3 regions of the Arthrobacter sp. TMP15 genome follow, and region 3 is predicted to be linked to each of the others. Evidence: riboswitches for the same ligand, from Rfam matches in the RefSeq annotation. Region 3 holds a riboswitch; each other region holds the start of a gene.

Evidence for each region. Region 3 has a riboswitch for cyclic di-AMP ahead of AAFM46_RS03175 (NlpC/P60 family protein). Riboswitches for the same ligand answer to the same signal wherever they lie in the genome.
Region 1: it holds a riboswitch for cyclic di-AMP, as region 3 does, so the genes downstream of both, AAFM46_RS01725 (transglycosylase) here and AAFM46_RS03175 (NlpC/P60 family protein) in region 3, are expected to answer to the same signal.
Region 2: it holds a riboswitch for cyclic di-AMP, as region 3 does, so the genes downstream of both, AAFM46_RS02335 (M23 family metallopeptidase) here and AAFM46_RS03175 (NlpC/P60 family protein) in region 3, are expected to answer to the same signal.

Annotation. Positions count from the first base shown of each region.
Region 1 is NZ_CP154262.1:381,107-388,869, reverse strand. It holds gene AAFM46_RS01750 (YhgE/Pip domain-containing protein) at 1-1,007, shown strand, start outside; gene AAFM46_RS01745 (histidine phosphatase family protein) at 1,029-1,550, opposite strand; gene AAFM46_RS01740 (winged helix-turn-helix domain-containing protein) at 1,653-2,501, opposite strand; gene AAFM46_RS01735 (MFS transporter) at 3,185-4,459, opposite strand; gene AAFM46_RS01730 (MarR family transcriptional regulator) at 4,460-4,990, opposite strand; cyclic di-AMP (ydaO/yuaA leader) riboswitch at 5,193-5,392, shown strand; gene AAFM46_RS01725 (transglycosylase) at 5,396-6,106, shown strand; gene upp (uracil phosphoribosyltransferase) at 6,226-6,864, opposite strand; gene tadA (tRNA adenosine(34) deaminase TadA) at 6,887-7,381, shown strand; gene AAFM46_RS01710 (hypothetical protein) at 7,422-7,763, opposite strand, start outside.
Region 2 is NZ_CP154262.1:520,325-528,087, forward strand. It holds partial or broken gene AAFM46_RS02315 (STAS domain-containing protein) at 368-991, opposite strand; gene AAFM46_RS02320 (TDT family transporter) at 1,758-2,954, opposite strand; gene AAFM46_RS02325 (LysR family transcriptional regulator) at 3,052-4,005, shown strand; gene AAFM46_RS02330 (hypothetical protein) at 4,109-4,300, shown strand; cyclic di-AMP (ydaO/yuaA leader) riboswitch at 4,665-4,866, shown strand; gene AAFM46_RS02335 (M23 family metallopeptidase) at 4,872-5,678, shown strand; gene AAFM46_RS02340 (hypothetical protein) at 5,747-5,992, opposite strand; gene AAFM46_RS02345 (DUF3105 domain-containing protein) at 6,023-6,658, opposite strand; gene lgt (prolipoprotein diacylglyceryl transferase) at 6,651-7,583, opposite strand; gene AAFM46_RS02355 (multicopper oxidase family protein) at 7,596-7,763, opposite strand, start outside.
Region 3 is NZ_CP154262.1:716,898-724,660, forward strand. It holds gene AAFM46_RS03155 (DUF3027 domain-containing protein) at 1-539, shown strand, start outside; gene serC (phosphoserine transaminase) at 630-1,757, opposite strand; gene AAFM46_RS03165 (metal-dependent transcriptional regulator) at 1,987-2,682, shown strand; cyclic di-AMP (ydaO/yuaA leader) riboswitch at 2,789-3,044, shown strand; gene AAFM46_RS03170 (M23 family metallopeptidase) at 3,047-3,862, shown strand; cyclic di-AMP (ydaO/yuaA leader) riboswitch at 4,014-4,212, shown strand; gene AAFM46_RS03175 (NlpC/P60 family protein) at 4,217-5,011, shown strand; gene AAFM46_RS03180 (NTP transferase domain-containing protein) at 5,169-5,816, shown strand; gene AAFM46_RS03185 (DUF6457 domain-containing protein) at 5,820-6,128, shown strand; gene AAFM46_RS03190 (molybdopterin molybdotransferase MoeA) at 6,139-7,404, shown strand; gene AAFM46_RS03195 (FdhF/YdeP family oxidoreductase) at 7,471-7,763, opposite strand, start outside.

The DNA.
Region 1 (7,763 bases), 340 kb from region 3:
CCGATGCCGCCGACATCCAAAAATTGGCTGACGGTTCTTCGGCTGTTGCCGACGGGGCAGCGAAGTTGGCCGGGGCCACACCTGCCCTGTCCGCCGCCATTGGTCAGGCCCATGGCGGCGCGGGGAAGCTTTCCAGTGGTGCAACCACTTTGGCTCAGGGACAGCTCTCGGCCCAGGACGGCGCCGCGCAACTGGCTGCAGGGGCAAAAAAGCTTGACACAGGTGCAGGGGACCTGGCCGCCGGTTCCAGCAAACTGGCGGCAGGGGCATCGGAGTTATCCACCCAATTGCGAAACGGGGCCGGTTCGGTGCCGGATCCCAATGACAAGGAGAAGGAAAATGCGGCAGGGGTTATTGCCGATCCCATCCGGGTTAACTCGGTTTCCCAAGCCCAAGCGGCCAACTACGGAGCCGGGCTTGCCCCGTTCTTCCTGGTTCTGGCCTTGTGGATTGGGGCGTTCATGTTGGTGCAGGTCATGCGGCCGCTAACGGTGCGGGCGTTGGCATCCAACGCCCCATCGTGGAAGATTGCCGTGGGCGGCTGGTTACCGTTTGCCACTGTCGCCACGGTGCAGGCGCTGCTGCTTTATGCCGTGGTGTACTTTGGTTTGGGCCTGGCGCCCAGTCATCCTTGGCTGACATTGGGGTTGTTACTGTTGGCGTCACTGGCATTTACAGCGCTGATTCAGGGCATTGTGGCGTTGTTGGGCACCCCAGGTAAATTTGTTGTGCTGATCCTGTTGGTGCTCCAGCTGGTCTCATCCGGGGGTACTTTCCCGTGGCAGACCACCCCCGAGCCACTGCACATCATGCATCAGATTCTGCCCATGGGTCACGTGGTGGAGGGGATGCGGCATCTGATTTACGGTGCGGAGCTGGCCCCTCTTGTGCCAATAACTCTGGGGCTGCTGGGCTACATGGCGCTCGGGTTCTTCTTTGCTTGGGCAGCAGTACATAAAAAGAAGACATGGACCTTGAAGACTCTCATGCCAGAAATCGAGGCCTGATCCAGCCCGGGCAATCCAGATCTACCGGGGCACCACAAAGTTTTTCAGCAGGGCGTCCTGCCCATCTAGGGTGGCCCAGTCCCCCGCCTGTTCAAAAACGGCGAAAGCGCTGGTGGGAAACCCGGAGGCCAGGTCCATGTACGCGTCCTGGTCTGATTCACGCGAAGCCAACCGCAGGGCCAGCGATTGGATACCTGGCATGTGGCTGATCACCATGAGAGTCTTCACGGTTTCCGGGACGTGGTTGATAACAGAGAGCATCTGCGTGGCTCCGGCAGCGTAAAGTCCGCTCTCCAACTTAGGCGTTGGGGCCTTATCGCCTAGTTGCTGGCATACCCACGTGCAGGTCTGTCTAGTGCGCAGAGCCGAGGAACACAGGATAAAATCCGGTTCCACCTCATGGTCAACGAGCCATTTACCCGCCAATGGTGCTTCAGTGTGGCCACGCTGTGCCAGTGGCCTGTCATGATCCTCCACACCGAGCGGGAATGCCGCCTTCGCATGGCGCATCAGGATCAGCCGTTTAATGTGGTGTTCGCTCATCCCCACAGTTTAGTGACTCTTAAGGAAGTACGACGACGGCCCTAGTCTGGGGAACCGCCGTCGTATCTCCAAAATCCCGCGGCGCAAGAGAGCGCCGGTACGCTAGATCGAGTATTCCGGGGCGGCCCAGACAACCACTTCGGGGTGCTCGTAGAAGCGGTAGCCTTCGCCTCGGACCGTGCGGACCGTGTTTGCCAGCCGTCCCAATTTGGAACGCAGTCGGCGGATGTGAACGTCAATGGTGCGCTCGTTGGGGACCTCGTCGGCGTTGCTCCACAGACCGCCGAGGAGCTCGTCGCGGCCTACTGTACGGGTCCCGTTTTCAACCAAATAGTTGAGCAATTCAAATTCTTTGAACGTCAAATTCAGTGTCTCGCCGTCAAGGTGGACTTCACGGCGAGCCAGGTCAATCAGCACTCCGGTGGGCCGTTGTTCGGCGGCGGGAATCCTGATTGCTTCTTGGCGTTGGCGGGAGGCCACAGTGGGGTCCCCGAATGTTGAACGCACAACATCCAGTGCGGTTCCAACAGCATCCGACGGCGCAATGGCCACCGCTGCGTAGCTCTGGGCTTGTGGGACAATGCTTTGGGCGTATGCGCGGATGTCTTGGGCAAGCTTGGCCAAGGACGTTCCGGCTGCTGCTGCAGTGTCCTCGTCAACTCCCACGTAGAGAACGAATCCGCGGGCTACGTTATCCGGGCTGACTCCGCGGAGTTTGTCCGCACTTGCCCCTGCAATGACGGCGGTGGGCGCAGTCATGGGGTTGCTGTCCATCCCGGGAACAGCGTGGAGACGCGCCGGTGATGTGCTGGTCTCGGACCGGTAGCTGTTCGCATAACCGGGATGTTCTAGATTCGTGGGACGGGCCGTTGTGGCGGGTCCGGAATTGCGGGCTACCGCTTTAGCGGCATTTCGTACGGAGATGTGGACGTATCCGGATGCTACTGACATTGAACTACCTATGTGTAGGGCCGTACTCAACGGCGCGAATGCTTCCATTGGTTCTGAGGATCCAGAACCTTCGCTGCCCTGTCCTGAGGGCGGGCTCATGAGCCAAGACTGGTAACTGCCACTTTTTGCTGTATCTACATTGCTGTCTCTACGTTGCTGTCTAGATTGCGCGGCGTCCAGGGTGGTGGGTTAAGCCTGCATTCGACAACCACACAGAAACCGTCCTGTCGCTCCAAGGCGGAGCGTTGTAGCGGCTGCACAAGTCTCTGAAGCTGCACAAGTCTCTGAATGGGTGTTCACACCTGCCAGTGTCCTACGTAACAAAGCAAACTTGCAAGTAACATAGGCCCTAAATGTCCATAATATGAGATGCCGAAGAGCATTGTGATGAACGCAACACTGTCGATTTCCTCTCATTCGAATGAAAAATAGCAACTTTTGACGAACATAAGTATGCGAAAAGTATATTTTCGTGTTTTAAATTCTGCAAAAACGCGTTTTATATTGGATGTGTTCAGGAGTGCGGAATGGTCCTTTTGGACTGGGTTCAGCAAGTTCCCCAAGATGTCCGGCAATCTGTCAAACTTTGCGGCGAATTATTCACCGCATAGTCAACAGTCGTTCACTTCATCACCCCCTACGCTCCTTAAGGGTGCCGCTGAGGGAGCGTCCGTTGTGGGCAATTAACGTGCCGAGCGGCGCAGACCGCGCACCATGAAGGACGGACGAAGCGCCTTGACCTGATCACGCAGCCGGATGCTGTTGCGCCTGTTCATCATGATCAAAGCGATAAGACCCGAAAGAACAGCAACCACTGCCGCCATACCTAGCGACCACCGGACTCCGAACTCTGTGGCAATCCAGCCCACTAGAGGGGCTCCAATGGGCGTCCCCCCTTGCAGCACCACCATGTACACGGCAAGGACTCGTCCGCGCATGACCGAATCCGTGCTTAGTTGAACAGTGGTGTTGCACGCATTCATAAACGTCAACGACGTCAATCCCACAAACACCAGAGCCACGGCATACAGGAAGAAGCTCGGCATGAGCGCTGACACACCCACAGTCACCCCGAAGGCCAGCGCGCCGCCCACAATGTAAAGCATCCGCATGGTCCTGCGCCGCGCAGCCAGCAGAGCCGCGGCAAGCGTCCCTACGGCCATCACGGACCCCAGTAGCCCATACTCCCCCGGCCCCAAGTCGAACACCGTGGTGGCCATCAGTGCATTGATGATCTGGAAGTTCATCCCGAACGTGCCCACCATAAACACCAGCACCATGATCATCATTAGATCGGGGCGTTGGCGAATATACGCCAGCCCCTCGCGAATCTGCCCTTTGGCGCGGGGTAGGCGGGTTGGCGGAACTAGTTCGTTGGTGCGCATTCTCCACAGCGAAAAAATCACTGCTACGAAGCTGGCACCATTAATCAGGAAGGCCGGGCCCGTTCCCACAAGGGCAATAACAAGTCCCGCTACGCCAGGGCCGGCAAGGCGGGCCAAGTTGAAGGAAGCGCTATTAAGTGCGACGGCGTTGGGCACGTCCTCTTTAGCGACCACCTCAGAGACGAATGCTTGCCGTGACGGTGCGTCAAAGGCGCTGGCCACACCCAGTAAGAGGGCCAGAACATACACGTGCCAGAGTTCCACGGTGTTCGTGACAACTAATATACCCAACAAAAAAGCACACACACCCATGCCTGTTTGGGTGATCAGCAGCAGCTTACGTTTGTTGACCCTGTCACCCAGCAGCCCCGCATAGGGGCCTAAAAAGACGATGGGAAGGAACTGAAGACCGGTTGTGATCCCTGCGGCAGTTCCAGAGTTATTGGTCAGAATCGTCAGCACCAACCAGTCCTGGGCCACGCGCTGCATCCACGTTCCAATGTTGGAAACAAGTGCACCCGTGACCCAGAGCCGGTAATTGAAAACTTTGAGCGCTCGAAACATCGAACTCATCTATGCGCTCATCTCCTGAAGAATCAGTGCCGCCTCATGCAATGTCTGTCGTTCCTGGGCGGTCAGGGCAGCTACTCGCTGAGCCAACCAGGCCGTCCGCTTGGAGCGTGCACGTAGCAAGGCCGTGGAACCTGAATCAGTGATCTTCACCAACACTTGCCGCTTGTCCAACGGATTTTCTTGTCGGCTCACAAATTCGGCCGCGGTTAACGCATTGACGATCCGCGTCATCGAAGGGGCCTGAATCTGCTCCGCAGCGGCAAGCTGTCCCACCGTCTGGGCGCCACCCATGACTGCGGCGAGAACCGAGTACTGTCCGGGGCTAATTTCCTCCGAGGCTGCCTCCGCCCGCAATCGCCTTGAGGTCCGCATGACGGCGATCCGCAGTTCGGCAGCCAGCGGCCCTGCGCCGATGCCCCGCCATTCATATGGCGCGTACCCGGGCATCCCCGCTTCCCCCGAGATACTGGGCACATCAGCGCCCGGGGGCAAACTTTTTGTTGTCGATCTTGTTGTGATTGGTCCTGTCATTGATGTTCAACTGCCTAAAGAAAAGGGTAAGTAATACCTGCCTTAAGCATAGATCGTTAGCATTGCTAAGTAAATGACGAATTGCTCACCCTAATACAATGGTCGTTACCAAAATGTGACACTAGCGTCTCGTTTCCGTTACGCTCACTAAAGTGCCCGCCGAGCCGACTTTGGCTCTTGGCACTGATGGACGGTTCGCCGAGCTCTGCCGCCGCCCATTTCCCTCCACTAATCAATGGCAGAGACGGGGAACCCAATTTTTTCGGGCCCTTACCCATATGGCAGCCCTTGGGGTTAAGCCAGCGCGGTGCTAGCAGCATTGAAAATTTGCGTCTGGGCACTGCGCGGCCGGATTCTCTAGTCCGTTCCCGACAGCTCACCTCGCAGGCGTAGAGAGGCTCCAACATGTCTGCTGCACCGCAGCGCGGCCGTCGCCGCGCCGAATCAAAGCGCCCAGTTTCCGCGGTTTCCGCGGTGAGCGCCACAGCCAAATACATGGCTGCTGTGGCTGTTCTTGGCGCGGTCTTGGCCGGTGGCGCCGTCGCCCAACAAGTGGGAGCAGCAACGCCTGGTGGACAGAACCTGGCCGGTGTAGTTTCATCAGCAAGCAACTCCACGCCAGCACCATCGGTTTCTGCCCCGCTGGATGCAGCCATCAGTTTCTCAGACCTGAACATCAGCTCAAGCACTTCCGCAACGCCATCCGGAGCCGCGCTTAAGGCCCAAGCCAATGACGTTAAGACAGAGGCAACAGGGAAGGCGGAGAAGGAGCCGGCGGCCTCGCCAACAGCGGCTCCTGCTCCGGTGGATGACCCCGCAGCCGCCCAGTCTTACGCTTCAGGTCAGCTGGGCTCCTTTGGCTGGGGTGCCGATCAGATGAGCTGCCTGACCCAACTCTGGGAACGCGAATCAAGTTGGCTGACATCCGCGGAAAACGCTTCCAGTGGCGCCTACGGCATCGCACAGTCGTTGCCGGCAAATAAAATGGACAGCACCGGCAGCGACTGGGCCAGTAACTACCAAACCCAGATCCGTTGGGGACTTGGCTACATCCAAGCGCGCTATGGGTCCCCGTGTGCCGCATGGGGACACTCAAACGCAGTGGGCTGGTACTAGGCTTCAGTCGTTTCCAGACCCCCACACGAAAAAAGCCGCCGGTTGCGGTTTCGGCCACCGCGCGCGCGGTGGCCGAAACCGCAACCGGCGGCTTTTTTCATCCGGAGCAGGAATGTGGACTAATCCACGACTCCGTAGAGACGGTCACCGGCGTCGCCAAGACCGGGCACAATGTATGAATTTTCGTCAAGGCCTTCGTCAATCGAAGCCAAAACTACGTGGACGTTGTCGCGACCACCATGGGCGGCTTCCAACTTAGCCAGTCCTTCGGGTGCGGCGAGCAAGCAGATGCAGGTGATGTCCGCAGCTCCACGGTCAAAGAGGAACTTGAACGCCTCGATCAGGGTGCCGCCGGTGGCCAACATCGGATCAAGAACGTAGACCTGACGACCGGTGAGGTCTTCGGGGAGGCGTTCGGCGTACGTGATGGCCTCGAGTGTTTCCTCATTGCGCGCCATGCCCAAGAAGCCCACTTCGGCTGTGGGCAGCAGACGGGTCATGCCCTCAAGCATGCCAAGACCGGCACGCAGAATTGGTACAACAAGGGGCGTTGGCTTGGCCAAACCAATGCCAACTGTGGAGGTTACAGGCGTCTCAATATTGACCGGCTCCACCCGCACTCCCCGAGTGGCTTCGTAGGCCAGCAGGGTCACCAATTCCTCGGTGAGCTGACGAAAAACGGGTGACGGAGTGTTCTTGTCTCGAAGGACCGTCAACTTGTGGGCAATAAGCGGATGATCCGCAACCAGTACGCGCATGAATAAAAGCTACCATTGAGCCGTGCCCAACACAGCGAAACCTCACCCAATCGAGATATCCACCACGGCTTTACATGCCCGTTGGATGGACCTTGCCCTTGCCCAAGCACGGCTGGCTTTGGAGACAGCGGATGTGCCGATAGGGGCTGTCGTCTTGGGGCCCGACGGCGAAATCCTGGGTTTGGGGCGTAACGAACGTGAAGCACATGGAGACCCCACAGCTCATGCCGAGGTGCTCGCAATCCGTGAAGCTGCGGCGAAATTGGAGTCGTGGCGGCTGGCCGATTGCACCTTGGTGGTCACCTTGGAGCCGTGCGCCATGTGCGCCGGGGCGATTGTCTTGGCGAGGGTGCCGCGCGTGGTTTTTGGTGCCTGGGATGAAAAAGCTGGCGCAGCAGGATCCGTCTTCGACGTGTTACGTGAACGTCGCCTAAATCACTGGGTTGAAGTGTTCCCGGGGGTGCGTGAGGACGAGTGTGCAGCTCTGTTGAAGGACTTTTTCAGCGGACACCGGTAGCTCCGCTGCCGAAAACACTGCGCCGGGGAATGCCAATGTGTCAGGGAGTCACCACGAGCTCCAGTGCTCGCAGTGCGCAGGAAACCCGCTGAATAGTCTCACTGCGCAGATCAAGGCCTACTCGATTGTTTTTCCCGGTGTCATCACACCAGTCCAGATCATGCGGAGCTGCCGAAACGAGCCAAGTGCCGGGGACGGCAGAATCCGGCACTTCAAAGCGATAAGTGAACCCGCCGGCGTCGTTCATGGGAGCTTTACGGTCCCAAACCAAGTTCCCCACGCTGTCAAAAACCTCAACCTTCACCTGTGCACCTTCGCCGTATTGGGGATCACAGGTTGCATCATTTGCGGAGATGGTGACGGGATCGCCGGGGCTGGCCGT
Region 2 (7,763 bases), 200 kb from region 3:
AATCTGTCGATATCCGATATCGGGAAACGATATCTATGGTGGATACTACGTCAGATCCTTCCCCGAATGTCAGCCGGCACGGAGTATTTCCGGGAAACCTTCGACGGCGCTGACCGGACCCATGGCTGCACTGCGTCGCCGTCGACAAGCATGGACCTGGAACGGAACACCGTGCCGCGAAAAGTGCGCATTCCACAAGATCGATGCGTCCGGTAACGAACGTTGACGGAACATGCTGGGGAGGAGACCGCCAAGGCTGTGACTGTCACATGCGTATGATGGGTTAGCTGCGGATTTAACTGCAGCTGGCTTGGTTGTTCCGCCTTTCGGGCCGAACCGCCAAGCCCAACCGCGTCGTGGTGGTAGGTTAGTGTCCGCCTCCGAGTCTCCCTGCCATGCGCTCGCGCATCTTCAGATTGGCCGCATTCAGACCCTCGATTTCGACGGTCTTGCCGTACTTCTTGTACTTTTCGGTGATGGCATCCACTGCAGCGATCGTGGAAGCATCCCACAGGTGCGAGTTGTACATGTCGATGACGATGTGGCTCGGATCCTGCGCATACTCGAACTGGGTGTAGAGGTCGTTGGACGAGGCGAAGAACAGTTCACCGACCACCTCGTACTTGGCGATTTGCTGCCCGAAGTGTTCCTCGATACTTCGCTTCACCGTGACGAAGTGCGCCACGCGCTGGACAAACAGGACCATGGCGGTGAGCACGCCCACACCCACTCCGATGGCCAGGTTGTCGGTGACGACGGTGAAGACCACGGTGGCGAGCATGACCGTGGTTTCGCTCTTGGGCATCATTCGCAAGGTGGAGGCCCTGATGCTGTGCCAGTCGAAGGTGGCCGCTGAAACGAAGATCATCACCGCCACCAGCGCAGCCATCGGGATCAAGGCAACGATGTCGCCCAACGCGACGACCGGGATCAGCAGGAACACGCCCGCGAGGAAGGTCGAGATCCGGGTGCGGGCAACGGAGGCCTTGATGTAGCTTTACCTGCATCCGTTGTACTGACACCGACGCCGCATTACTGCGTGCACGCATGTCATCACCGATATTCACCAGCGAACCTCCAACCCTTTACACGATTCCACTACCTGACACACTGCCGCCCTTGGCCATGTGGCCGGCTTTCCCTGCCTCGGACTACTACGGCGGCTCCGCCCCAAAAACGCCCTTCAACAGGCAAAGTGTCTATCCGCCCCACCAAAACACAGCGGCACGGAACGCGAGGATTCTGGTTCCCTGGTTCACTTGCATTCGATCAGCGAGTGAGGCACCCGGCTTTACCCCTGCGGCATCATCACGGCTACGCCGTAGACCTTCACCGTGATCTCCTGGCCCCAACGAGGCAAACCGAACCAGGAGTTCCCCGCCGCTCCCGCTACCTGTGGAAGAGAACGGGTACGCGCCGCACCCCTGCCCATATTTCCTTGATTTGAGCAGGCACTGATTGAAGAGGTTTAACAACACCGGTTCCTTACGTATACCTTTCCGCCTCGCTCACCAGACCCTGCCCGTCAAGGAATCCCGGACCGTTCCGACTTCGTCACGGCTGCTCCCACGTCACCCATCAATCCATGGGCCCGGCTGCCGTCAGCTTCAACCAGCACCTACGAGTGCCAGCAGACCGAGGTCTCACACCTCCATTCGAACAACAGGCGCCTCGTGGCGCACGTCTCACTTCGGTAGAACCAAACCTCGGATTCAAGCTGAGTTAGGATCTGTTCCGGAGGGGAACCTTGGGTTCTCTTACCGGGTGATCGTTGCGGGCTTTTGGAGAAGGGTGCCTTCGAGGATGCTGCCGTGGAAGGTTCGGGCGGCGACGATGATCCAGGCGGTTACCAGGACGGCGTAGCCGGTGACGGCCATCCACTCGAACAGGGCCAGGTGTGTGTGGGCAGCGAGGCCGGTCAATCCGGTGACGCAGGTTCCGATGGGGAAAGTGAAGGACCACCAGGTTAGGGAGAATGGTAAGCCCTGGCGGGCGGTGCGGATGGTGATGGCGGTTGCGAGGGCTGCCCACATGAGTGCGAAGCCTAGGACTGGAACCCCGTAGAGGACGCCGAAGGCTTCCATCGCCCGGGCTAGGGTCCCGGACACGGCGAAGTGGGCATTCCCGCCCAGCAGATTCGCGGCAGTAATGGACTGGCCTAGTGGACCCAGAACGATCCACAGAGTGGGGACTGCCGCAGCGGCCCCGATCTTATGTTCGGCCAACCGGCTCCAAATCAAGGTGATAATGATGATCGAGGCCAGTAGACTCATTCCAAACATCGCATAGCAGCCCATCAGCAGCGTCATCCGTGCCTGTCCGGCCGGGACGTACGGCAGCAGCAGCGCTCCGGTAGAAGCTGAGACCATCGGTGGGACCACTGGCATCAACCAGCCACCGAACGCGCTGTCCTGTTTGACCTCATGACGAGTGAACTGCAGATACGGGATCGCGACGGCGCTGGCCAGACCTAGTACGGTCCCGGCGGTCCACAACACTACATCAATGCCGAGCGCCAGCTGTTCGCCAAGGATATCTTTGCCCAGCAGCAGGGTCCCGGCCCCGACGGTGAGCAGCGCCATCGGAGGTGCGCCGTAGAAATGCGCCATCACAGGATTCCAGTGGTGGCTTTTGGCAGTCTCTCGGTGCCTGAGCCAGTGCACCCCTGTCGCGGCGGTCAGCAGGATAAGCAGCAATGACGCGAGGGCCCAGACGAGCGTGGCGCCGGTGCGTAAGCCGGGGAACTGCAAGGGAAGCGTCGCAGCGGCAGTCGCGACGATCCCGGTGCCCATGATGGATGCGAACCAGTTCGGGGTCAGGTTCGCAAACAGGTCAGAGGGCCTCTCCAACAGGCGCAGGACACGACGGCCGGTAGTACGTCCTCCCAAGGGCAGTGCCTGTGGTGTGGTGTGGTGTTGTTCGGTGGTCAGTAGCATTGTTCCCATGTCTTCCATGATCCCGGTCTTGGAGCTGCCGCAGTAGGGGGCATAGACTTGTTAGGCTACAAGCCTGACTTGTATCACAAGCGTTCTTTTTGAAGGAGAATCCTCAATGCTCAGTCCTCGGATACCGGAGCTCTCCGCTTTGGAAATGCTCGCTTCAGTTGATGAGCTAGGATCTCTCTCTGCTGCTGGGAAACACTTAGGGCTTTCTCAGCAGGCCGTCTCCTCTCGGATGCGTTCCTTGGAGTCCCAGATCGGGTCGGCGCTGTTGACCCGGACCCCGAGGGGATCCACCCTCACAGAGGCCGGTGTTCTAGTCGCGGGGTGGGCTGCGGAGGTCCTTGCCGCCGCGGAGCGGCTCGATGCTGGGATAGCCTCGCTCCGATCCGACGCCGCTCGTCAGCTGAAGATCGCAGCCAGTCAGACAATCGCTGAACATCTTGTGCCGCTCTGGCTGGTTGCACTGCGCCGGCAGCAGGAGAGTCTGGGGCTCACTCCCACGGTCGTGGAATTGACGGTGGGCAACAGTGAATCCACCGTGGCTATGGTCCGCACCGGACATGCGAGCCTCGGTTTCATCGAAAGCCCCCACCTTCCCCCGGGCCTGAGCGCCGCCGCGGTACAAGACGACGAGATGGTCTTGGTTGTCGCGCCGGAGCATCCTTGGGCGAGGCGACGGACACCCGTCACAACAAGGGAACTGGCAGCAACAGCACTGGTGACCAGGGAACACGGCAGCGGCACCCGAGATGTGCTTGAGCACCTGCTCACGACCGCCGGAGCCGAGACTCTAGCGGAACCGTTGGTGGAACTATCAACAACAGCGGCCGTCCGCTCCGCTATTGCCGCTGGCACAGCCCCCGGTGTGCTCAGTGCACTGGCCGTCCGTGACGACCTTGCCCTGCACCGGCTCGTCGTCGTCCCCGTCCGCGGTCTGCCCCTACGCCGGACACTGACTGCTCTCTGGCAGGCCGGCGGCTCACCTCCTCTAGGGCCGGCCAGAGATCTGACAGCCATCGCCGCCAGTGTTTTACCAATATCCGGCACCCGCCGGAAGGTATGAGACCCGGCGGCTTCGGAGCAAAGAGCGTGATCAAAACGTCCCCCGCCCGATGGTCGCAGAAAAGTAGGAAGCGCTGTCTAAAGCAGTCGATTTCGAGTCTTACTTGGCACAGGTGCGGACCTCACCGATCCGCACCTTTCTGCCAGCAGCCACAGCACGATTTGCCGCTAACCGTCAGAAGAACCTGGCCGAAACCAAGGGTGCCGTGGTCCCCGCCGTCTCAGAAGTACTTTTTGTCCGCGTCCACAACGCCAGCAGGTTCCAGATGGCCGCCGTTTTAGTGGATGCGTGTTAGTTAGCCAGTATTGGTGTTGGGGCCTTGAAGGTAGGCCATTAAACGGGGCCAAAATGGAATCATGTGGCTGCCACAAGGGCCGCCTGACGTGGGGTGTGACTGGCAGGTTGCATTGATTCTCAGCCATCCAGTACGGCATTACTGGTGCGGGGGTAAGGTTAGTTTTTCCTTATCGGCGGCCGGTACCTGAGTTGGCCATTATTTTATCGAACCGCAAGAGGCGACAGTATGCACTGCCTTGGCTCGGACCGTGGAGAAACTGACGATGGCAATGGTGCCCACAATTAATAGGTAACGAAGTTATAACTTTTGGCTCGATGTCCGCTAAGCTAATAAAAATACATACCCCAGAAGGGTATGTTCGTGTGCCGCTTCGCCAAACCCCGTCGGCGGACCGCGACTATTCAGCTTCTTGACGGGGGCGGAGGAACCACCATCGGCGCCATAGTGCGCCTTGGGGTGAAGCCCACCTGACACATCATGGATCTCACATGCGTGTGTTGGGCGGGCCGGGCAGGCACCTCGCCCGAATCCGACAGCTAACTTCGCCGGCGTCGAGAGGATTGCCATTTTGTCTGCCGCACCCCAGCATGGCCGCCGTAGAGCCACGTCCACCAAATCTTCGCCCTCATTGCCGGGGCGCCATTGGGCCCCCGGAATCGAGTCGAGATTCAGAGGCGGCGTAGGCCGCAAGCAGATAGGTGTCGTCTTAGTAGCCGGAGCCATTGCCCTGACTGCTTTGCCGGTGGCCCATGCCGAATCCCACCGCTTGGCACCGGCGGTCACCGCAGGGGCTCCTGCGGCTGCGAATACGTCGCAGCAGGCAGTGATTGCCGACAAGGATGTTGTGGTGACTTTTGCCAGGCCCTTGGTGTCAAGCAAGCCTGCACCTCCGGTCTCGCTCGCTGATACGGTAAAGCCGGCCGCTACAGATCAGTCCGCGCTGTTGGGCGCTGCTGCGCCACAAGCCCCGGCTGAACAACCGGCCGCCGGGCTGCGCGCGCCTCTGGCCGTTTTGACGGTGACCTCTCCATTTGGATACCGCACCAATCCGTTGACAGGCGCGGCGGCGGAAATGCATACGGGTATTGACTTTGGTGCTGCATGCGGAACTGCGGTGTTCGCCGCTGGTGCTGGCACGGTGACGGAGGCGGGCTGGAGCCAGTACGGTGGCGGCAACCGCATTGTTGTTGACCATGGTGGCGGTATTCAGAGCACGTACAACCACTTAAATAGCATCGCTGTCAGCGTTGGCCAGACGGTCGGTGCTGGTGCGCAGATTGCCGGCGTCGGAACAACAGGGAATTCCACCGGCTGCCACCTGCATTACGAAGTAATGGAAAATGGCCAAACTGTCAATCCTGCCCCGTACCTCTAGCCAACTCCACGGCGCCAAACGCCGGTGAGGCCGACTGCCACCAGGCAGCCGGCCTCTCTGGTCATCCGTCAGCGTTTCTTGGGAGTGGCCCGTCCGGCAAGAACGGCTCCGAGGATCATGAGGACTGCGGCGGTGGGATAGCCGATGAAGAGGTCTTGGATGCCGGGTGGGCCCCCAGTGATGGCGACGTGGGCGATCCAGTGGGAGAGTCCCACCAGGATCCCGACGGCTATGATGAGTTGTCCCATTCGGACCAAAAAGCGGTGGTGCCGATAGTCCTTCGCAGCGTCGCTGCCAGGGAGGTTCTTAGTCATGGCGTGTGTCTCCTTAGAGGTGTGGTGGGGTCAGCCGTTGGTGCCGCCGGAGCAGGCAGCCCCGGGCTCGGGTGTTTGTGGGCCCATGGCGTACGCCTTGATGAAGATGGGCAGGCGGGTATCCTCGCTGTTCGGGACGCTGAGTTGGATGCCCCACGCGGAGGCGGTGACAGCGGAGGTCTGCTCCGGGTTGGGGCTGAGCAGGACATAAGGCTTGTTCTTAACCAGTGTTGTCAGCGTCCCCAAATCCGCTGGGGAAAGCCCGGGTTTGTAGGTGATCCACACTGCACCGTGTTCAAGGGAGTGGACAGCCCGCTCTTCATTGACAGGTTCCGGGTATATGCCACAGTTCGTCCAGGTCGCCGAGTGGTCACCGCCGACACCAGGGACCTGCGGGTAGCCCACCTGAGTTTGGACGTGGTTGCGGGTCAGGTTCGAGTAGGTCTCGACGCCGGCAATGGGCTTCTTGGCAGCCTCCTGCGTGGCACTTCGGGTCTGAACTGAGCCGGTGATGACGAACGTGACGATGGTGATGACAGCGATGACCAGCAGGCCAAAGCCGCCGTAGACGAACATGTTCCGCTTACGTTGCTTGCTCCGGTGCGCGGCCAACACGGCGTTGACTTTTATCTGGCGCTCGGCCTGACGGTCACTGGCATCACTCATGGGGGGATCCCGGGGTTGAAGGCTTCACAGCGTCGTTGGGGGAACTGGTGGGCTCCGCTGGATTTACGGTTGAGGAATTGACGCTGGAGCGTGGCTTGCGGCGCGCAGCGAGGAACCAAGCAGCCCCGGCCAGTAAGAGCAGGCCTGAGACCCAGGTGTTGACTCGTAGTCCCAGGATGGTGTTGGCATAGTCGGAGCGCAGCAGTTCGAAGATGAACCGTCCGGATGTGTAGAAAACAACGTAGAGCGCAAACACGGATCCGGCACCGAGACGGAATTTTTTGTCAAGGATCAGCAGTACTGCGGCGGCGGCTAGGCACCACAGGGATTCGTAGAGAAATGTTGGTTGGAAGTAGCCGAGCACCACGGGTGTCCCGGCATTGTCGAGGACCGCGCGGCCGGTGGTGAAGTCCATCTGGTGGATCTGCAGTTTCCACGGTGCCGTGGACGGGTCGCCGTAAAGTTCGTTGTTGAACCAATTCCCCCACCGACCTAGGCCTTGGGCGATCAGCAGACCAGGAGCGGCAGCGTCTATCAGGGTGGTGAACGGGACATTGTGGCGGCGGCAGCCAATATAGGCACCGAGCAGGCCCAAGGCGACGGCGCCCCAGATACCCAGGCCTCCGTCCCAAATTTTCAGAGCGTTCCAAGGGTTTTTCCCGGGCACGAAATACAGTTCGGGGTCCGTGATGACGTGGTAGAGGCGTCCGCCGACGATGCCGAAGGGGACCGCCCACATCGTAATGTCCAGGATCACCCCCGGTGTTCCGCCCCGGGCGGTCAATCGCCGTCCGGCGAGCCAGACGGCAATGATGATTCCTGCCAGGATGCACAGGGCATAGAAGCGGATGGTTAGCGGTCCGAGTTGGAAAGCCGCCACGGTGGGGGACGGAAGGAACGCGGTGGTCAGTGTTGTGGGATTCATGATGGTTGGGCCTTAGCTGAGGTAGGAGAAGACGCCCATCATGCCGCGTTCGGCATGGTAGGCGTTGTGGCAGTGGAAGAGCCACTGGCCCGGATTGTCCGCCTCGAATTGGACGCTCACGGTTTCCATAGGCCGGACGATGACTGTGTCCTTGCGGGCGCCTTTGGTCCCGATCTGGAA
Region 3 (7,763 bases):
TTCCCAGCGAACCAGCCCTCTCTTCGGCTCCAAAAACCAACTCTGAGAGCCTATACGGCGTTCCTCTGTGGCGTCTTGGGAAGCCTGATGCTTTCCTGGCTGCCGAGGAACGCGCTGCCCGAACTGCTGCACAGGACATTGCTGGTGCCGACGAGATTGGTGTACATGTGGGTGTTCGCAGCGAAGGTGTGCGGTGTGTGACGCACCTGTTTGAGTCCCTCAAGCCCGGGTACCGGGGCTGGGTGTGGTTTGCCACGCTGACGAGGATCTCGCGCAGTAAAGCCGCCACTGTCAATGAAGTGGGGCTCTTACCCACAGGCGATGCCGTGCTGGCCCCTGCCTGGGTGCCTTGGTCTGAGCGGGTGCGCCCGGAGGACCAGGAAAGCGCTGATGCTGGCTCTTCTCACGCTATTGCTGAACGGCTTGCCGGCGGGACGGTTCCCGAAGGGGACGCTGAGTCGGTGCAGGAGCTTAACGACGATGCCGAGGGTGACCCGTCAGCGTTCGTAACCGATGATGACGCCGTAGACTCCGACTAAGCATCTTCTCCGGCATAGGCCGTGATCGAAAAAAAGGGGCTTCTTCCAGGCACTGGAAGGAGCCCCTTTTTTATGGCACGGGTGAACTTTTTAGATATTCTCGATCACGTAGTCAATACACTTCGTCAACGCTGTGACATCGTCCGGATCGATGGCAACGAACGTGGCGATGCGGAGTTGGTTGCGACCCAGCTTGCGGTACGGCTCAGTGTCAACGATCCCGTTGGCACGCAATACCTTGGCCACGGCTGCGGCGTCCACGGACTCGTCAAAGTCGATAGTGACAATGACGTTGGAGCGGTCTTCCGGGTTGGTCACAAACGGCGTGGCTACCGCAGAAGCTGCTGCCCAGGAGTACAAACGTCCGGCCGAATCAGCAGTGCGTGCTGAAGCAAAGTCAAGGCCGCCGTTGGCGTTCAGCCACTGCACCTGGTTGTTCAAGGTGACAAGGGTGGAGAGTGCAGGGGTGTTGTAGGTCTGGTTCTTCAATGAGTTATCAATGGCCGTGTTCAAATTCAAGAAGTCAGGAACCCACCGGGTGGAAGCGCCAATACGTGCTGCCCGTTCCAGAGCTGCCGGAGAGAACAGCCCAAGCCACAGGCCGCCGTCGGAGGCAAAGTTCTTTTGCGGTGCGAAGTAGTAAACATCACTCTCACGCACATCAACGGCTAGACCGCCAGCAGCAGAGGTTGCATCAATCAGGACCAAAGCGCCGTCATCCGCGCCAGCAACGCGCTGCACGGGAGCGGCAACACCTGTGGAGGTTTCGTTCTGAGGCCACGCATAGGTGTCCACGCCGGCTTCGGCAACTGAGACCGGGCGTGTTCCGGGCTCGGCCTTGAGGATGGAGGAAGCCGCCAGGAACGGGGCATTGTTGGTGGCGGAGGCAAACTTGGAGCCGAACTCACCGAAAGAAAGGTGCTGAGCCTTCTCCTCCACCAGACCAAACGCTGCAACATCCCAGAACGCTGTGGATCCGCCAACGCCAAGAATCACCTCGTAGTCATCCGGGGCACCAAAGAACTGCTTTAAACCGTTGCGGACATCGCCAACAAGGTTCTTCACAGGCGCCTGCCGGTGGGAGGTGCCCAGCAGCGCGGAACCCGCTTCGGAGAGGGCCGCAACCTGCTCGGGGCGGACCTTTGAGGGGCCGGCGCCAAAACGGCCATCAGCCGGAAGCAGGTTGGCGGGAATGGTGAGGGGCGTTGATTCGCTCACGAGTTACTCCAAAAATATTCGATGGAAGGTATGTCGGTGCCAAGGGGTCCTTGCCAATTCTGCCGTAGAACCGGGCTCAGCGGAAAAATGACCTGTTGCAACGAAATATTCTTAGCCCCGCACTCGGGTCCATAATCAAATACATGGATTCTCGGGATCGCTGCAATCAGGCTAACGTAGAGATAAAAGTCCTTGCTCCAAACTCGCCCTATAACAGGAGGATGCTGACGTGGCTGATCTGATTGACACGACCGAAATGTATTTGCGGACCATCCTTGAGCTGGAGGAAGAGAACATCGTGGCACTGCGGGCACGCATTGCCGAACGTCTTCACCATTCGGGCCCCACCGTCTCACAAACCATTGGCCGTATGGAGCGCGACGGCTTGGTTGTAGTCTCTGGGGATAGGCATTTAGAGCTCACACCTGTCGGTCGGGACAAGGCTACCCGCGTGATGCGCAAGCACCGGCTGGCTGAAAGGCTCCTTGCTGATGTGATTGGTCTTGATTGGGCTTACGTCCATGAGGAGGCTTGCCGCTGGGAACACGTGATGAGCGAAAGGGTTGAGCAGCGACTGTTTGACTTACTTGGCCGTCCCAATGAGTCACCCTACGGAAATCCGATTCCGGGGTTAGAGGAGCTGGGTGGTGAAGTTGCGCCGCAATTTGCAGCCGGGCTCGTCACCCTCGTAGAGGCCATGTCAACGTATTCCCCCGGACAGCAGGTTGTGATCCACAGACTTTCTGAACGCATCCAGGTTGAGCCGGAGCTGTTGCTTCAGCTCGATGAAGGCGGCTTGCGTCCCGGAGCGCGAATTTCATTGGCCCAGGTGGGGGAATACGTCTCCGTCCGCGTCCCTGGTATTGAGGGAGCCCTGGAACTGCCGCCTGAAGTTGCTTCACACGTCTTCGTTGCAATGAGCTAGAGTTCCATGGTCTGAGTAAAAATTATTGACAAGCTAGGTAACGAAATTGTTACGTTTGCCGGTCGTACCGTATAGTATTATTTCAACGCCGTAATCAAAGCGTTACCATTGTGCGACACCGAACCTTGCCTTCGCACAATGGGCGGCAATCACTGTGGCAGGGGCGGGGGAACCACATTCGGCAGACAACCCAGTCTGCCTTGGGGTGAAGCCCACATTCGAAAGCAGCACACCATTCTGGCCCAATCTCTTTAGAGAGTGCCAGGCATGAAAGTGTGCCAAGAGCATGGGCCGGATCAAAAGATTTACTCTCTGATCCGAATCCGACAGCTAACTTCGCAGGTGTTTTACAGAGAGGTCTTTAGTGTCAGAAGTTAAACAGCGGGGACGTCGTCGCGCGTCACCGTCGGTAACTCACGAGCTTGTTTCCACACCGGGAACCCGCCGCGAAGCAATTGCTGCAGAGCGTTTAAGTTCGCCCTCAAATATTTCGGTCGCCCACCTGCTGCGTGTTCATGCGGCAAGTGGAACTGGCCAAAGAGTTGGCATGGCCATGGCTGCCACCGGCCTAGTCTTGGCTGTCACTCTGCCTTCCGCTCAGGCCCTTGACGCCCACCAGATTGATACTGTTGCCTCTTCCGCAGTATCAGTGGAGACCGCTGTCACGGCGGGTGCGGAAATCCCCATCACGTTTGCCTCACCCGAGGTTGCCAGTGCCCTGAATCCTGATGGCATGCTCAAGGAGACCCTGAAGGTAAACGCCTCCAATGTCACCCCGCAGGCAGCCAAGGGAACTCTTGGCGCACCACTGAAGAACCTGGTGACAAGCTCGCCCTTCGGTGGGCGCATCAGTCCCATCACCGGGCAGATGGGTGAACAGCACACGGGCCAAGACTTTGCCATAGCCAGCGGGAATGAAGTTCTTGCAGCGGCCGGCGGCACCGTGACGTTCTCGGGTTGGCATCAGTATGGTGGCGGCAACCGCGTAGTGGTGGATCACGGCAATGGACTTTCAACGTCCTACAACCACATGAGCGCCAATGCCGTGAAGGTTGGCCAGCATGTTGAGCGCGGAGAGCTTGTGGGCTTCAGCGGCTCCACGGGCGCCTCTACAGGGCCCCATTTGCACTTTGAAGTAATCATCAATGACGAACCAGTTGACCCCATGGGCTGGCTTTAATTCCTCCACAGGGGGCATTTAGTTACGTTTTAGTCACAAGACCGTGACCTGAACGTGACATTGGGAAAAATCTGTTGTACCGTCGTAATCGCGCCGACTTCGAATCAAGTCAGCGTCCGTGAGTCGATTGCCTAGCTCTGCCACTACTCATGGTCCGTTCGTATCAATCGTCTGGCAGGGGCGGGGGAACCAATAATCGGACTTCGCGTCAAGCAAAAGTCCTAGGGGTGAAGCCGCGAAGCGTTTAGTCACAAATAAAGAAATGATTCTTTAGATGTGTGAACGTGGAGCGGCCGGGTGACTCCCATCCGAATCCGACAGCTTACCTCGCAGGCTTTGGGAGAGGAATCCTTCTTGGCTTCAAACACTGCCCTCGGGCGCCACCGCGCCGAGGTTGTTAAGACCAGCTCGATCTCCAGCCTTACGAAAGCCGTCAGCTCCAACGTCGGCGGAGTTGGCCGTCAGGCCGCCGTAATCGCAGCAGCTTCTGGTCTGGTATTGACATCCGGCATCGCAGCAAACGCGGCAACTCCCACTGTGGAGCGTGCTTCTGACGGTGCTACGACGTTGTCCTTGAACACGGAACTCGCTTCCGCTATCACGGCAGCATCAACGGTGAAGATTTCATTCGCCACTCCCGCCATCACCTCCACCCCGGCTCCTGTTGTTGAAGCGCCGGCAGTTGTAGAGGCACAGAGCAACGAGGTTGTTGCAACACCAGCAAAAAATGTTGCTCCGGCCGCGGAAGTTGCACCAGCAGCTGCTCCGACCGTAACTACAAATACTCCTGAAGAAGCACCCGTACCTGTTGCAAAGAGTGGGATTGGCGCCACCATCGCCAGCGCCGCACTTGCCCAGCTTGGTGTTGCACAGGATTGCACAGCGCTAGCCAGCAACTCTTTGGCTGCCGCAGGAATTAACTTCCACGGCTGGCCCGCTGGTTACTTGAGCTTGGGCCGCACGGTTTCTGCTGCCGAAGCCCAGCCAGGTGACTTGATCTACTACGCAGACGGTGGCGCGGGCCTTGCCCACATCGCTGTTTACATTGGCAACGGCCAGGCCGTACACGGTGGATGGAACGGCTTCACAACAGCCGTATTCTCCGCCAACGTTGGCTCAGGTCCTGTCTTCATCGCGATGGGTCACTAAAGAACATTTTTGCCCAATGAACCCCGTCCACGGACGGGGTTCATTGTTTTAAGCTCTTCTTTTTGCCGTTCTCGTGCTTGAACCCATCTCAGCGGCATCTACCAGCAGCCAGTTAGCATGACTCCATGGACATCTTAAAGAACAGAATGCGCAGAGCATGCAAGCAGTGATCCTGGCCGGGGGTTTATCGAAAAGACTCGGCGGTGTCCCCAAGGCAGGGCTCATGCGAGATGGGCAGACCCTGCTGGTGCGCACCCTCGATGCAGCGGTACAAGCGATGACTCCCCAGTCGATGATCGCCGTCGTAGGCCCTGTGGAGAAGGTAGTTGGCTGGCTTGCTGGATCGCAGCAGCGTAATTTTGTAGTCACTGTGCAAGAGGACCCCCCGTATGCAGGTCCCGCCGCGGGTATTTCGGCCGGTCTGGCAGTTTTGGAAGAGCGCAGCGGCGATGCGTCCGGCTCCAACCATGTGTTGATCCTGGCTTGCGATATGCCCCACGCCAGTGAAGTTGTGCGGTTGCTGCTGTCAGCGTTGAGGCGATGCAATGAAGATCAAGGTGTCATGGCCGTGACAGGGGGTCGCAAACAGCCGTTGGCCGCGATCTACCCCTTGGCTTCCCTTCGGGCTGCGGTCGCGGCGGCGCGAGCGGCGCACCGGCTAGAGAACGCGTCAGTTTTCTCCTTGCTTGCTACTGTAAAGATCAACGACTGTGTCATGCCCGCGGGTCTGACGGCAGATATAGATACTTGGGAGGACGCCCGCGCGCAAGGGATCGTTGCGGGGCCACCGGATGCGAAAGGTTAGCACGTGGAAAATCAAGACGAGATATTGAAGGTTTGGACGCAAAAGCTACTTGAAGCCTTTGAGATTGCCGATATTGACGTAGATATCCATGCCGTCTTGAACGTGGCCGGGGTGGCCGCCCACTCAATCGTGCGTCCGGCAGCCCCATTAACAACTTTTGTGGCTGGGCTGGCCGCTGGGCTGGCTGCCGGATCAGGCCAGGCCAGCGAGGATGCGGCCATGAAGGCAGCGTTGGGAATGGCCAAGGAGCTTGCGGCGCAGCAGGCACCAGGGCCCGTTGAGGGCAGCGCCGAAACAGCCACCGGTAAATAGCATCACCATCGTGGAACACACTGGAGCGGCAAATGCCGAACAGAGCCCTGCTGAGAGCGTCCCGGTGGAGGAGAGTGCCTCCGCGGCAACCGCTATTATTTTGCCGCACACATGGCACCAGGCCCGCGAGAAAGCGTGGGACGTCGCTGTGCCGCTGGCAGCGCACACGGTTCCGCTGGCGGAAGCCGTGGGACGGATCCTTGCCACAGATGTTTTAGCTCGTCATGCCATGCCCCACTACGCATCATCAGCCATGGACGGGTGGGCTGTTGCTGGCAGTCCGCCGTGGATCATTGCTAAAAAGGGGGACAGCCTGGCTCCGGGGCAAGCGGTCCCTATACTCACAGGCGGCTTGATTCCTTGCGGCGCCAAATCGGTTTTACGTAGTGAGGCCGCCAAACTATCCATCGATGACGACGGTCTACCGGTTCTGGTTCGCGGGGATGCTGCCCGTCCCGGCGAACCAAAAAACTCCCAGCATATTCGGCCAGTTGGGCAGGAAGCAGAAGCCGGTGAACGCCTGATATCTGCAGGGACAACCTTGAACCCGGCTCACGTTTCCCTGGCGGCCCTTGGTGGTCTGGATGAGCTTCACGTGCTTGGAAAACCGGCAGTAAAAATTGTCCTGACCGGCGATGAAGTTGTGCTCTCCGGAATCCCGGCACCGGGCTTTGTGCGCGACGCATTTTCCCCCCAGCTCGGAGCTGTTGTCACCATGCTGGGTGGCACTGTTGTTGGATTGCAGCGCGCAGGGGACACCCTGAACTCGATGCTTGCAGCACTTCTGGATGACGAGGATGATCCAGCTGATGTCATCATCACCACCGGTGCCACAGGTAAATCAAGTGCTGACTTCCTGCGGGAGGCCATCAGCGCAATGGGCGGGACCTTCCACATTCCGCAGATTGCCATGCGCCCAGGACACCCCACCCTGTTGGCTGAACTGCCCGACGGGCGCTTCATCGTCGGCTTGCCAGGAAATCCGTTAGCGGCCATGATCGGCCTGATGACCCTGGGCGCACCGCTGCTGGCTAGGTTGGGAAGTTTGCCGCAGCCAACGCTGACAGAAGTCGCCTGTGGTTCGCCCGTGAAGCCATTCACAGGGCCTACCCGCCTCATGCCCTACAGACTTGTTTACGGGCTGGCATCACCGTGCGTGCACACCGACTCCGCCATGATGCGTGGACTTTCAATGGCCGACGGCGTCATGGTTGTCCCGCCGCACGGCACCAAAATGGGGGAGAGCGTTAGCGCAATGCCCCTGCCTTGGAAGTGAGATCCGCCCCTTAGTGGTTGAGATTGGAGGTGATGACACCCCGGAGGAACGAAGGGGGTGCCAACCTCAACGGGTTGTGAGCGGCTCCAACCTGATCACAACTGACTTTGACGTGGGTGTGCCGCTAACATCGGCCTTGGAGTCGAGGGGGACCAGCACGTTGGTTTCAGGGTAATAGGCGGCCGCGCAGCCAACCGGGGTTGAGTAAGCCACCACTCGAAAATCAGGCGCCCTACGGTCTACGCCGTCCTTCCACTCCGAGACCAGATCAACCATTGACCCATCGGCAATGCCGAGCGAATCAAGGTCAGATTGGTTAACAAACACCACACGGCGACCGTTCTTGATGCCGCGGTAGC